One region of the Arthrobacter sp. 01L42 genome, then DNA from elsewhere that is predicted to be linked to it. Evidence: riboswitches for the same ligand, from Rfam matches in the RefSeq annotation. Region 1 holds a riboswitch; the other holds the start of a gene.
What was found. A riboswitch is a leader RNA that binds a small molecule or an ion and turns the genes downstream of it on or off. The one in region 1 is predicted to bind cyclic di-AMP.
Positions count from the first base shown of each region.

Region 1 (7,227 bases):
GGCGGCGGATGTGGACGTCGATGGTCCGCTCATTCGGGACCTCTTCGGCGTTCCGCCACAGGCCTTCGAGGAGCTCGTCGCGGCCCACGGTGCGGGTGCCGTTCTCCACGAGGTAGTTCAGGAGCTCGAATTCCTTGAACGTGAGATTCAGGGATTCGCCGTCGAGGTGCACCTCACGGCGGGCGAGGTCGATCAGCACCCCGGACGGCCGCGGATCCTGCGGCTGCTGCAGGCGGGCGGTCTCGGTGCGCTGGCGGGCCCCCGCGGTGGGATCACCGAAGGTCGAGCGGACGACGTCGAGGGCGGAACCCGGGGCACTGGCCGGCGCGACGGCGACGGCGGCATAGCTTTCGGCACCGGCCACGAGCGACTGTGCGTAGGCCCGGATTTCCTGGGCCAGCTTGGCGATGGATGTGCCGGCTGCAGCCGCGGTTTCCTCGTCGATGCCCATGTACAGCACGAAACCACGGGCGACGTTGTCGCTGGGGGCCGGACGGACCGGGCTGCCGGCACCCGGGGCGATCACCGGGGTGGGCGCCGTGGCGGGGGCGGGAGGGACGGCACGGAGCTGGCCGTAGGAGTCAGGGTTGTAGCCCTGCGCTGCATATCCGGGGGCGGGGAAGCTGCCCGTGGATCCGGCGGGGGCGAACGCGGAGCGCCCGCCAAAGCCCTGGCGGATCCCTGAGGCCTGGCCGGCCTTGCTGGCGTTACGGACGGAGATGTGGACGTATCCGGATGCAACTGACATGGAATGCTTACCTCAATGTGAATGGCCGTCATCGCGGCTCGAATGCTTCTTTCCCCGCAATGAAATTGGGGAGGGGCGCCCGACTCTGGGCTGGGGGGCGAATACCTGGAAACCTTTAGGGGTGTAAAAGTTAGGCGTGCATTCGACAACAGCGCATCTCGGTACCAGCGGGTGTGCTGATCCAGGAAGCTGCGGCTGCAGGTGCTGTTGAGTTCTTGTTCACAATTGAAGTGTGCAACGTAACAATGTAAACGTGCAAGTAACAATGGACCCCAGGTTCCACATAGTGAGACAGATCGAGGATTTGTAGCGCAAGTCACAATTCTGCAGCGGCAATAAAATAACAAGTGTTTTACTGACCGGAAGGTCAGCAAGTGCGCTTTCTCGAATATTATTCGGTCAAGGCCGACTGCATCAGGCAAATCATTCACAGCACGGCGAGTTGGGCCAAACCGCGCCTGCCCACCGCCGCCTGCGAGGCGGTCCACGGAGTGGGCAGCCGGCATCGCCGCCGGCCAAGCACGGCGGCACTGCCTGCCAGGTACGGTGGCGATGCCGGCTGCGGCGGTTCAGTTCGACTGGCCGGTGGCCGTCGCCGCGACCACCATGACGGAGGCCGCCGTGTAGCCGGAGCCGTCCTTCGCCGCCACGATCCGCACCGTCCCGCCCGCCACGATGTCCGCGACGCTCAGCTGCGTGCCCGCGCCGCCGGCCTGCTGGCGCCGCTGTTGCAGATTACTCACCACGACGTCGCTGCCCAGCGCATAGCTGCGCGTGAAACCGTCGCTGCTCTTGACCGTCACGGAGGACGAGCTGACCTCGCTCACCGTGCCCAGCTGCTCGGCCATCGTGGTGTACGCGCTTCCTTGCAGCACCACGTATTCGGCGTGCACTGCCGCGGAAAGCCCGCTGCCCATCCCCCCGGCAGCGAAGTCGCCGGGACCGCCCTGCCCCGGCATGCCGCCGCCCGCGAAACCACCTTGCGCGGAACCGTCTTGCGCTGAACCTGGCGCGCCCGGGGCGACACCCTGGCCGCCGGGTCCGCCGGCGCCCGCCCCGCCGGCCGCACCGGTGGCTGCCGTTGCGCTTGAGGTGAGGGCATAGACGCCCGCCCCGGCGCCGACGGCCAGGACTGCGGCGGCTCCGGCGACGGCGAGCCCCCGCTTGAGGGTCCATGGCTTTGCCGCCGAGGCCGTCTTGGCGGAAGTTCCCGGCGCGCCCCAGCCTGTGGCTGCGGCGGGCACAGGTTCCTGCCGGGGCATGCCCCGGGCCGGTTCCGATGTCGGAACCGTCCAAACCGGCGGTGCGCCCCAGCCGCCGGCAGCGCCTGCTTCCGGCCGCCCGCCGTCGGAGTGTCCGGCGTCAGCGTGTCCGGTTTGGACTGTTCCGGCGTCGGTGGGTCCGGCGTCAGCATGTCCGGTTTGGACCGTTCCGGCGTCGGTGGGTCCGGCGCCGTACTTCCAGGCAGTACGGGGTGTGGTTACCGGCGCGGGCGCCGCTGGCGCGCCGGTGGTGGGCGTGGGGGCGGGTACGGGGGCTGGCTCGGGGGCTGGTCCGGAACCGGCTCCGGGATGCTGACCGCTCATGGTATTTCTCCTTTAGGGTGCGGATCGGTGTTCACCCCAGAGTGGTGAGCGATCCTGTGCCTGGGCTGTGCGGGCCGACAGCCCGGCCTGTGACGTTGGCGCCGGACGGTAAAGGGGTTTGAACATGGCCGGCGCGGCCCGTACGGTCCCGCAACGGCATCCAGCTCGCTAGGCTGGGATTCACAGGTGCCGCACAGGGTCCCCAAAGCCCCGCCTAACCGGCAGATCGGAGAGTTGTCCCCATGGCCACTTCGCACTCCATGACCAACAACCTTCCCCAGCTCACGCATCCGGACGGCTCCCCCATCCGCGCCCTCGTGGTGGATGACGAGCCCAGCCTCTCCGAGCTCATGAGCATGGGGCTGCGGATGGCCGGCTGGTCCGTGGCCGTGGCCGAGGACGGGCCCGGAGCCGTCCGGCTAGCCAAGGAGTTCCGCCCCGACGTGCTGGTGCTGGACGTGATGTTGCCCGGGTTCGACGGCGTCGAACTGCTGAACAGGATCCGCGCGTTCGCGCCGGAGGTGCCGGCGCTGTTCCTCACCGCCAAGGATGCCGTCCAGGACCGCATCACCGGACTGGCGGCCGGCGGCGATGACTATGTCACCAAGCCGTTCAGCATGGAAGAGGTGCTGCTGCGCCTGCACCGGCTGGTCCAGCGCTCCGGAGTGGCCGCCATGGACACCGCCGAACTCGTGGTGGGAGACCTCGTGCTCAACGTCGACACCCGCGAAGTCACCCGGGCCGGTGAGGAAATGCACCTGACCGCCACGCAGTTCGAGCTGCTGCGCTACCTCATGGAAAACCCGAAGCGGGTCATCAGCAAGGCCCAGATCCTGGACCGTGTCTGGGACTACGACTTCGGCGGCCAGGCGAACATCGTGGAGCTGTACATTTCCTACCTCCGCAAGAAGGTCGACGCCAACCACGCTCCGATGATCCACACGGTGCGCGGAGCCGGGTACGTCCTGAAACCGGCGGACTGATCCGTGCCCTCACTTTCCGGCATGACCCGCGTCCCCGGACGCGACTGGCGCAACCCGTCGACGTGGCATTTGCGCACCCGGCTGGTCCTGGTCGCCATGGCGCTGCTCGTGGCCATCTGCGGCGCTGTGGGCTTGTTCAGCTACGCCTCCATGGACCTCTTCCTCACCCGGCAACTCGACACCCAGCTGGACCAGGCCTCCCACCGTTCGAGCGAATTCGGCCGGCCCTCCTCGGACGATTCGGGCAGACGCCCCGACCCCCTCGAAGCCCGGGGACAGGGCGTCGGGACGCTTAACGCACGGATAGTGGACGGCGAAGTCAGCAGGGCAGGATTCCTGGCCGGGGACGGCGCGGTCAAGAACCTCTCCCCCGCCGACAACAAGGTTCTCCTGGCCCTCACCCCGAGCGGCGTGTCCGTGGACCGCAGCCTTTCGGCCGGCGCCTACCGGCTCACGGCGGCGCGAACACCGTACGGCGACGTGATTGTGACCGGACTCCCGCTGGCAGAAAAACAAAGCACCCTGGCCTCCCTGGTCTGGACCATGGTGGTGGTGTCCGCAGGCGGGCTCGTGCTGATCGGGCTCGCCGGCACGGCCCTGATCCGGCGGACCATGAAGCCGCTGGAACAGCTCTCCGAGGTTGCCACCAAGGTCTCCCGTCTCCCGCTGGACGCCGGCGAGGTGGCGCTCGGGGTCCGCGTCCCGACGTCGGCGGCCCATCCCGGAACGGAAGTGGGCAGCGTGGGCTACGCGCTGAACAAGATGCTGGACAACGTCTCCAACGCTCTCGAGGCGCGGCAGGAGAGCGAGATGAAGGTCCGGCAGTTCGTCGCCGACGCCTCGCACGAACTCCGCACCCCGCTGACGGCCATTCGCGGCTACACGGAGCTGATGCGGATGACCGAGCATTTCACCCCCGACGGCGAGAGGTCCCTCGCCCGTGTGCAAAGCCAGTCCGAGCGGATGACCACGCTCGTGGAGGACCTGCTGCTGCTGGCGCGCCTGGACGAGGGACAGCCGCTCAAAATCTCCGACGTCGACCTCACCCAGCTGGCCATCGAGACGGTCAGCGATGAGAAAGTCATGGCCCCGGACCGCATCTGGCAGCTGGAACTTCCGGACGAGCCCGTGGTGGTGCGCGGTGATGCGACCCAGCTTCACCAGGTCCTCGCCAACCTGCTGTCCAATGCGCGCAAGCACACGGAACCCGGGACCAAGGTGGTCACGGGCGTTATGCGCTCGGCTGACGGCAGTGCCGTGGTCACCGTGACAGACAATGGCAGCGGCATCGCCCCGGAATTTATCGGCCGGGTCTTCGCCCGCTTCACCCGGGCCGACGCCTCGCGCACCAATCCGGCGTCGAACCCCGCAGCCGTCCCCGCCGATTCTGCCGTCGCGACGGCGAGGGTCGGGTCCGGGGCTCCCGCACGCTCGTCCTCCGGCGCCGTTTCCGGCAGCCGCGGAGGTCACGGCACGGCGACCGCCGCGCCGACGTCCGAGGGCACCAGCGGGTTGGGCCTGTCCATTGTCCAGTCGATCGTGGAGGCCCACGGAGGAACAGTCGAGGTCACGTCCCGGCCGGGCCGCACGGAGTTCGCCGTGCGGCTGCCCGCCTCGCCGCCGCCGGCGTAACCGGAACGGCCGCCGTCGGCGCAAACGGCCCGGACGGTCGACCGGCGAGCCCGGCGCAACCCGACACCCCGGCACTGTGACTCCTGTTACCAAAATGTGACTTAAGCAGCCGGGTCCTGTAGCGTCGTTAGCGTGCGCCGCCATCGGTGCCGCATATCCGGACGGACGCCAAACTCTGCCGCTTCCCGGATTCCGCTGGACCAGGCAGAGGCGGGGGACCCAGAGTTCCCGGGCAATCTGCTTTCATGCGCCCTCGGGGTGAAGCCGACACGTGATGTTCCGTGCGGCCGGATGACCTCATCCGAACCCGACAGCTAACTCCGCCGGCGTTGAGAGGCCACCATGACTGAATTCCAGGTACAAACACGCCCTGACGGCGGTTCGCATTCCCGCTCAGTTGGCGCCGCCAAGTCGCGCCACCGCGCCGAACCGGTCAAGCAGGCATCCGCCCTGTCGCGGTTCGCCGCCGGGCTCGGTGTAACCGGCCGCCGTGCCGCCGTCGTCACCGCCGCGTGCGCGCTGCTGCTGGGTGGCGGCGCCGCGAGCCAGGCGGCAGAGCCGGGCGCCCACACGGCGAACGTTGCGAGCCAGACGGCCACGATGGCTGACCCGCTGGCCAAGCTCAACTTCGAGCGGGTCCAGGTGGCTGGGCCGACCGCTGCCACGGAAAAGAACGTGGCTCCCCAGATCTCGGAGGTTAAGGCAGCCGAAGCGCTGATCCACGCGCCCGCTGCTGCCGCACCGGCAGCCGCGGCAGCACCTGCTCCGGCCCCCGCGGCAGCCCCCGCACCTGCTCCGGCTCCCGCGGCGGCCCCCGCTCCGGCACCGGCAGCCGCTCCGGCACCGGCACCGGCAGCCGCGCCGGTCGCAGTCGACGACCCCGCCGGCGCGCAGGCCTACGCCGCGTCCCAGCTGGGAAGCTATGGCTGGGCACCCGGCCAGATGCAGTGCCTGCACAAGCTGTGGACCAAGGAATCCGACTGGAAGACCACCGCCACGAACGCCAGCAGCGGCGCCTACGGCGTGGTCCAGTCCCTGCCCGCCTCGAAGATGGCGAGCGCCGGCGCCGATTACATGACCAACTACCGGACCCAGATCAACTGGGGCCTGAACTACGTCAAGTCGCGCTACGGTTCCCCCTGCGGTGCCCTGAACTTCCACTACGCACACAACTGGTACTAAACCGGCACTAGCCGCCCCCCGCCCTGGAGGCCCCGGATCCGCATGGATCCGGGGCCTCTTTGCGTCTCCACGGCCGGACCGGCCCCGGCGGCCCGGACTTCCACAGCCCCCGCACAGCTTGACCCTAAAGCCCTCATATGGGCCGCCGGGAAAGTTGAGCCATGACATTCACAGACCAGGCCACAGGAACCCTGCCCCGCTCCACGGCGACGCCGGCCGGCCCGGCGGCCCCCGGGGCACCCTCGGGGCTTGCCCTGGCCGACGCACCCGTCCCGGGCCCGATCGCCGGGGCCCTGACCGTCCCCGGCGGCCGGCGCACGGCCATTGATACGCGCGCCAGCACGCCCCTGCTGGACGTCACCATCCCGGTCTTCAACGAGGAACGGGACCTCGAGGCCTGCCTGCGCCGGCTCCACGCGTACCTGCTCGGCGCCTTCCCGCATTCCTTCCGGATCACCGTGGCGGACAACGCCAGCACCGACGGAACGCTCAAGGCCGCGGAACGGGTAGCCCGCGAGCTGCGCGAAGTGACGGTGGTCCATATGGCAGAAAAGGGCCGCGGAAACGCACTCCGCAAGGTGTGGCTGGCCTCGCCGTCGCCGGTCCTGGCGTACATGGATGTGGATCTTTCCACTGATCTGGCGGCCCTCGGCCCGCTCCTTGCCCCGCTCATTTCCGGGCACTCCGACCTGGCGATCGGGACACGGCTGTCCCGCAACTCCCGCGTGGTCCGCGGACCCAAACGGGAATTCATCTCGCGCAGCTACAACTTCCTGCTCCAGGCCCTCATGGGCGCCCACTTCAGTGACGCGCAGTGCGGCTTCAAGGCGATCCGGGCGGACGTGGCCCGGCAACTGCTTCCCCACACGCTGGACAACGCCTGGTTCTTCGACACCGAGCTGCTGGTCCTGGCAGAAAAGTGCGGCCTGCGCGTCCACGAAGTCCCGGTGGACTGGACCGACGACCCGGATTCCAGCGTGGACATCGTCCAGACGGCCCTCGCGGACTTGCGCGGCATGGCACGGTTGAGCCGGGACCTGGTCTCGGGCCGGATCCCGGTTCCCGACCTGCGCGCGGCCCTGGCCCGCGGACCGCT
Region 1 covers NZ_JBFTSL010000013.1:80,695-87,921, forward strand. The annotation lists gene AC1DN2_RS12935 (winged helix-turn-helix domain-containing protein) at 1-748, opposite strand, end outside; gene AC1DN2_RS12940 (hypothetical protein) at 1,318-2,334, opposite strand; gene AC1DN2_RS12945 (response regulator transcription factor) at 2,577-3,317, shown strand; gene AC1DN2_RS12950 (sensor histidine kinase) at 3,339-4,949, shown strand; cyclic di-AMP (ydaO/yuaA leader) riboswitch at 5,133-5,292, shown strand; gene AC1DN2_RS12955 (aggregation-promoting factor C-terminal-like domain-containing protein) at 5,292-6,131, shown strand; gene AC1DN2_RS12960 (bifunctional glycosyltransferase family 2/GtrA family protein) at 6,293-7,227, shown strand, end outside.

Region 2 (7,227 bases), on a different contig from region 1:
TCGACGTCGATGATGCCGCTTTCGCTGCGCAACACGGCCTTGGCCCCGGGCGGGATGAGGCCGCCGGTGGCAATCGGGCTGGCCTGATGTGGTGCCAGACGCTGGCCGGGTTCGGCCAGGATCCAGGGGCCGCTGCCGTTGACGGCCCAGCCGTCCATGGCAGAGGAAGCGTAATGGGGCATGTCCTGCCGGGCAACGACGTCCGCCGCGAGCGTCCGGCCGAGCGCCTGCCGCAGCGGAACAGGGGCGGCCGGGATGGGAACGGCGCACTCGAACGCGAGTTGCCGGGCCTCCTGCCACGTGTGGGCCAGGTGCCTGTGCGGCTCCGCGGCAGTGTCCTCGTCCGCGGCGTCCTGGTCCGCGGCGTCCTGGTCCGCGGCGTCCTGGTCCGCGGCGCCCTGGTCCCCTGCCTCCTCGTCCGCTGCATCCTGGTCCGCAGTGTCTTCGCCCGCTGCATCCTGGTGCGCCGCGATGTGAGGGCCACCAGGGCCGTCTACGGGAGCCTCTCCACCGCCAGTTCCGACGCCATTTCCGCCGGTATCGTTGACGCCATCTTCACCGCCATCTCTGCCGCCATCTCCACCTGCGGCGGTGGTGGGGCCGTTGCCGTCCGGGGCCGCAGCCGTCATGCCCCGGAAGTTTCGGCGGCTGCGTAGTCCTTGGCGAGCCGGCGGGCCACGGCCATCGCGGACTCCATGGACACGGAGTCCGTGGCCTGCCCGGAGCCTGAGGCCAGGCCGGCCGCAAAGCCGGCAATGAATGTGGTCAGCGGTGCCGCCGGGCGCACCACGGAATGGGCGGCCACGCCGGCCAGGGCGAGGACCTCATTCACGTCAATCTCAACGTCGTCCAGCTCCAGGGCCTGGAGCAGGGCACGGCACCAGTCTTCCAGTGTTTCGTCCTGGCTTTTCACCGTTTGCCTCCATGGTCGAGTTCAGCTGTGCAGAGCCGGGCCGGAGCCCGGACCGCCGTCGGGAATCCTGCCGGATACCCCCAGTGCGGACGCGTCATCCCAGGTGTCGACGTCATCCGTGGAACCCGGGGGAACGCGAACTTCCCGCACGTCCAGCCTAGCAAGAAGGGCGAACACCGACGCGTTTTCCAGCCGGTCCCGGGACGCGGCGTCCGCGACAGAACGATGTAGCACGGCCGTGCCATAAAAGCCCGCGAGCGGCTGTTTCCGGCCGTCGGCCGAGACGGCCATGACGCCGTCGGCCGCGTCCCTTTCCGGCGTGCCTGCACCGGACGCGGCCAGCGCCTCGGCCAGGGCATGGACCGCGCCTTCCGACCGGGGCATGTCACACGCCAGGACGAGGGTATAGGGCGCGGCTACTGCGTGCCGGCTCGCGTGATCGGCGGCCAGGGCGGCCAGCCCCGCCGCGATGGCTGCGGCCGGACCCGCGAAGGGCGGCTCTTCCCGGCAGGTCAGGACGCCGCCGGGCAGGCCCCCGGGGTCGGGGCCCACGACGACGGTGCGCCCCGCCGCGCCGGCGGCCCGCAGTGACCGCTCCAGGAGGGTGGCGCCGTCGTAGACCAGCCCGGATTTGGGCACGCCGCCGAGGCGTGAGGACCGCCCCCCGGCGAGAATGATGGCATCGAACTCCATCGTTTCAGCCTAGCGCGGCGACAGCGGCCACCGAACAAGCCGTCACGTGCGCCGGCAGCGCCTTCACCTGCTGATCAATCAGCAAGGGGGCAGATCAGGCAGCCGATTCAGGCAGCAGGAACGGATCCCAGGCCGGCGTCGGCTTCTCGAGTTCCTTGATCTGCCAGATGGCACCCTTTGGCGGGCCCGGAACAAAACCGATCTTCCAGCCCATCTCCGCCGGCGTATGGTCGCTCTTGGCGTTGTTGCACCGCAGGCACGCCGCCACCAGATTCTCCCAGGAGTCGGCCCCGCCCCGCGATTTGGGCTGGATGTGGTCGATGGTGTGGGCAGCCTTGCCGCAGTACGCGCAGCGGTGGGCATCCCGGCGCAGCACGCCGCGGCGGCTCACCGCAGTCATTGTGTTGTACCTGGGCCGGATGTAGCGGTTCAGCAGGATCACGGACGGGCGGCCCAAAATGTCCTGGGGGCCGACCACGGGGTCGTCCCCTTCGGCCACCACGCTGGCCTTTCCGGTCAGGACAAGGACGAGCGCCCGGCGGAAGGTGATGACCGCCAGCGGTTCATATCCAGCATTCAGAACGAGAGTGCGCATCCGCATACCTCTTCACGGCCGCACCCGCCAGCGGCACGAGGGCCGGCTGCCCTCTGCATGGTCGGGCTATGGATCGACAACACAAGAGTAAACACTCAAGTGCCGGATCACCGAATATTTTTTCACCGGTGCGGTCCCGGGCGCGGAAAGTTCACTGCACGGCAACGCAAAAGACCCCCGCCTGCAGGCGGGGGTCTTTCGGAATGCTGGGGTTCGTGCTTAGGCGCCGACGCGGATGAAGACCGGGCCGGAGCCGACGTTGACGCTGTACAGCGCGGTGGTGCCGCCGTTCCAGCCGCCGTGCACTGCCATGCCGTTGCCGACGTAGACCGCGATGTGAGCCATGCCCACGCCGCCGTTCTGGTAGTAAGCGAGGTCGCCCGGGCGTGCCTCGGCGGCGCTCACGGTGCGGCCCAGGGACAGGTAACCTGCCGGCCAGCCGTGGTAGTGGATGCCTGCCGCGGCCAGGGCGTTGGTGGCGAGGGCGGTGCAGTCCTGCGCCACGCCGATCTGTGCGTAGGCAGCGGCGGCGATGGTCGCGCCTGCGCCGCTTCCGATGCCAGCGGGGGCCTGGGCAGCGACGCCGCCGCTGACGCCAAGCTCGGTGCCGCCGGCGCGGGTGGCCGTGGCGTCCTGGACCTTGACAACGGGCTTGGGAGCCTCGACAACGGGAGCCGGCGTGGTGGTCACGGCGGGCTTCTCGTAGGAGATCGCGATGGTGGAAGCGGCCGAGATGGTGGCCGGAGCTGCGGACTGGACTTCCAGGGCCGAAGCGGAGGTGGATTCGCGCTGAACATTGGTTTCAGCAGCGTTGGCTGCGATTCCGCTGGTCAGGACCAGACCGGAAGCTGCGGCGATGACCGCGGCCTGACGGCCCACGCCGCCGGCGTTGTCGCCGACAGCCTTAGCAATAACAGCCAGCGAGTTGGTCTTGGTGACCTCGGCGCGGTGCCGTGCAACGTTTGCACGAGTAGTCATTAAGTTCTCTCTTTCGTGATCCTTGGACCGCGCGCTTTCGGGCACGGACTGAGGACGCTCCGGCATCTTGGGGGTACGCCGGATCGCCCCGAAATGGGTTACTTAGCGAAGGGTGTACTGCGAAGACGCGCCAAAAGCGGAAACTGCATGCTGTCCGGGCTCGCTAGAGATTGAGCCTGCGGAACGTGATCCAATCCGGGCGCCGGCAAGGGCGGCACGTGATGTGGATTCCAGCGGGCTCGACAGAGCCTCGCCGGTGCGCATGCGCGCAGAATTGTGGCGTGAAGACACGAAAGTAGCCTCTCCCAATGCCTACGAGGTGAGCTGTCGGATTCGGATGGGAGTCACCCGGCCGCGCTGCTTCCTGGGAAGCTTTACGACTTAACCCCAAGGCCTTCTTTCGAAGGCCAAAATTGGTTCCCCCGCCCCTGCCAGACGATGTAATGCGAACGGACCTTGAGCGGTGGCAGAGCTAGGCAATCCACTCAAGAGCGCCAACTTCGGAAAAGTTGGCGTGCTTCAAACCCTACAGCAGTCCGGATCCAATGTCACATTCAGATCACGGCGTGTCACAGGAAGTTGAGAGCAGCCCATCGGCTTTTTAGAGCCAACCGAGCGGATCAACGACATCGCCGTTGACCATCACTTCAAAGTGGAGGTGGCAGCCCGTGGAGGCGCCGGTGGTTCCGCTCATGGCGACGACGTCACCGCGGGAAACCTTCTGGCCGACCTTGACCGAGGCCGAGGACAGGTGGTTGTACGTGGTCTCCAGGCCGTTGCCGTGATCGATGACCACGCGGTTCCCCCCGCCGAAGGGATGCCAGCCGTTGAAGGTCACGGTGCCGCTGGCGGCCGCGTGGACCGCCGTGCCGCACTGGGCGGCGAAATCCTGGCCGCGGTGGAACTCCCCCGCGCCCCCGGTAATGGGGCTGACACGGTAGCCGAAGGGCGAGGCCGTGACCAGCTGGTCGAGCGGCGCACCCAGGGTGCCGGCCGATGCCGCGCGGGTGATGGTGCCCACAGACTGGGCGCTCAGCAGCTGCTTGAGTTTCCCGTCCGGATCGCCCTTCGTGGTGACGGCCGTGCGGTTGAAGTCGACTTTGGCGGCGGCGGCAGCGGTGACATCCGGCTGCACGGCAGCGGAGAGTGCGCCGGACCCGCCCGGATTCGAAGCCATCACCGGGCTCGTGACGGGGACCGTCACGGTCAGAACCAGACCAGTTGCGGCCAGGGCGATCCCGGCCTTCTGCCCGACCCCGCTGGCCGCGGCAAAGTCCGTGACCTGGCGGAACGGACTGCGACGGCGACGGCGTTCATCCCGGTGCACGTCCCGCGGGCGTTCGGCCGTGTGTGCGACGACGGGACGCGGCTCCGGAGCGGGACCGGTCGCGCGGCGACGGCCCCTGGAGGTCTGGGTGGTCAAGAACGGTTCCTCTCTGGATGGCCTGCGAAGTTAGCTGTCGGATTCGGGTCAGAGAGATCAAAGACCCGGTCCGCCGTTGCAAGCAGCCACGCACAGATGCATCCCCAGGGGATCCTTCGGTGGAAGCTGCTTGCCGCTGACGGACTTCACCCCAAGGCTGCCGAAGTAGCAGCCGAAAGTGGTTCCCCCGCCCCTGCCAGGAGGTAGTTCTGCGACTGATCCGCTGGCAGGGCTCGGCTTCGGATCAGGTAACGCTTTGGTATCGGTACTGGGCACTAACTATAGGCGATTAAGCCGCCCGGTAATAAATCCGTAACCGCAATTGTGGACAACTCATGGGTCGTCCCATGACCGGCGCGTAGTGGCTGGTCAGGCGACTGTTACAAAGACGTGCGCGGCAACCTCGGGCGGCAGTTCCAGGGCACCTTCGATATCGGGGACGCGGACCGAGATGTACTCCCCCACCCGCTCCAGCGAGACAAGCGCGCCAGGCCTGATTCCGCCCTCGTCGAGCTGGGCCAGAAGCTCCGGCTCCACCTGGATCGGCTCCGCGAGCCGGTTGACCGTAACCCGGGAAGTTACCCCGTAGCCGGCCATGGCCTCCAGCAGGTTCACAGGCCTGTCCACGGGGGCGCCATTGGGCACACCGCCAAGATCCGCAAGCCCCGGAATAGGGTTTCCGTAGGGCGAGACCGTCGGGTGGTTGAGCATCTCGAAGATTCTTCGCTCGACGCGTTCGCTCATGACATGTTCCCAGCGGCACGCTTCCTCGTGGACGTAGGCCCAGTCGAGCCCGATCACGTCCGCGAGGAGGCGTTCGGCCAGACGGTGCTTGCGCATGACACCGATTGCACGTTTCCGTCCGGTTTCCGTCAGTTCAAGGTGCCGGTCGCCGGAAACAACCACCAGCCCGTCGCGCTCCATCCGGCCGATCGTCTGGGACACAGTGGGGCCGGAGTGGCGGAGCCGTTCGGCGATGCGGGCGCGGAGGGCAACGATGTTTTCTTCTTCAAGTTCCAGAATGGTCCGAAGATACATCTCCGTGGTATCGATCAGATCCGTCATTCAGCTCAGCTCCTCGAGCGCAGTCCTAGCGTCATTCCCACCGTACCGCGTGCGGGCTGCATGCAGGATGCGCCCAGGCGGGAACCGCCGTACGTTCGCATGCCAGCCTAGCCTATTTTGAATTACTCCGGATAATCTTTCGATCGACCTGGAGCTATTGTCCCAGGCCCAGCCGGCCGGCCGTCCCCGGCGTCTCAATGACCGGACTATGACAGGCCTTTTTCCGTATCGCCGGGAGCTGTCAGGCAAAATAAAACAGGCAGAATGAAACAGGCAGAATGAAAAGGGGTGTCCGTGGTAGCCATCCCTGCCCGCCACCTCCCAGCCACGCTACGAACCAGCCGAAAATTGGAGCCACTGTGAGCGACACCAGCATCACGATCCCCGCCAACCTCCTGCCCAAGGACGGACGGTTCGGCGCCGGCCCGTCCAAAGTCCGGCCGGAACAGATGGACGCCCTGGCCGCGGCATCGTCGAAGCTGCTGGGGACCTCGCACCGCCAAGCACCCGTGAAGAACCTGGTCGGCTCGGTGCGCAGCGGCCTCAGCGAATTCTTCCGGGCACCGGAAGGCTATGAAGTCGTGCTGGGCGTCGGCGGATCTACCGCGTTCTGGGACATTTCCAGCTTCGGGCTCGTGGAGAACAAAGCGCAGCACCTGTCCTTCGGCGAGTTCGGCTCGAAGTTCGCCTCTGCCACCAACAAGGCGCCGTTCCTTGCCGAGTCCTCCATCATCAAGGCCGAACCCGGCACCCGCCCCACCGCCCGGGCGGAGGCCGGCGTCGACGTCTATGCGTGGCCGCAGAACGAGACCTCAACCGGCGTAGCCGCCCCCGTCCAGCGGGTGGCCGGCGCCGACGAGGGGTCGCTGGTGCTCGTGGACGCGACCTCGGCCGCGGGCGGGCTGGACGTGGACGTGGCGGAGTCGGACGTGTACTACTTCGCGCCGCAGAAGAACTTCGCGTCCGACGGCGGCCTGTGGCTGGGCCTGTTCTCCCCGGCCGCGCTGGAACGGGCGGCACGGATCAAGGCCGGCAACCGCTGGATTCCCGACTTCCTTGACCTCCAGACGGCGATCGACAATTCCCGGCTGAACCAGACCTACAACACCCCCGCACTGGCCACCCTGGTGACCCTGGACGCCCAGGTGCAGTGGCTCAACGCCAACGGCGGCCTGGACTTCGCCGCCGGCCGGACCACGGATTCTGCCGGCCGCATCTACCGCTGGGCCGAAGCGTCCGAATACGCCACGCCGTTCGTGGCCAAGGCCGAGGACCGCTCGAACGTGATCGCCACGATCGACTTCGATGACTCGATCGACGCCGCGGCCATCGCCAAGGTGCTCCGCGCCAACGGCGTCGTCGACACCGAGCCGTACCGCAAGCTAGGCCGCAACCAGCTGCGCATCGCCACCTTCGTGGCGATCGAGCCCGACGATGTCTCGGCACTGCTCGAGTGCATCGATTTCGTCGTGGCGGAACTGAAGAAGTAGCCCTGCGTCCGGCGTCGCCACGGCCCCTGAGAACCTAAGCCGTGACGGCGCCGTCGTCGTTTCAGGTCCG
Region 2 covers NZ_JBFTSL010000020.1:21,202-28,428, reverse strand. The annotation lists gene AC1DN2_RS17035 (molybdopterin molybdotransferase MoeA) at 1-629, opposite strand, end outside; gene AC1DN2_RS17030 (DUF6457 domain-containing protein) at 626-913, opposite strand; gene mobA (molybdenum cofactor guanylyltransferase) at 935-1,606, opposite strand; gene AC1DN2_RS17020 (HNH endonuclease) at 1,701-2,201, opposite strand; gene AC1DN2_RS17015 (NlpC/P60 family protein) at 2,421-3,179, opposite strand; cyclic di-AMP (ydaO/yuaA leader) riboswitch at 3,475-3,644, opposite strand; gene AC1DN2_RS17010 (M23 family metallopeptidase) at 3,781-4,602, opposite strand; cyclic di-AMP (ydaO/yuaA leader) riboswitch at 4,607-4,821, opposite strand; gene AC1DN2_RS17005 (iron-dependent transcriptional repressor DtxR) at 4,972-5,667, opposite strand; gene serC (phosphoserine transaminase) at 6,027-7,157, shown strand; gene AC1DN2_RS16995 (MFS transporter) at 7,219-7,227, opposite strand, start outside.
Region 2: it holds a riboswitch for cyclic di-AMP, as region 1 does, so the genes downstream of both, AC1DN2_RS17015 (NlpC/P60 family protein) here and AC1DN2_RS12955 (aggregation-promoting factor C-terminal-like domain-containing protein) in region 1, are expected to answer to the same signal.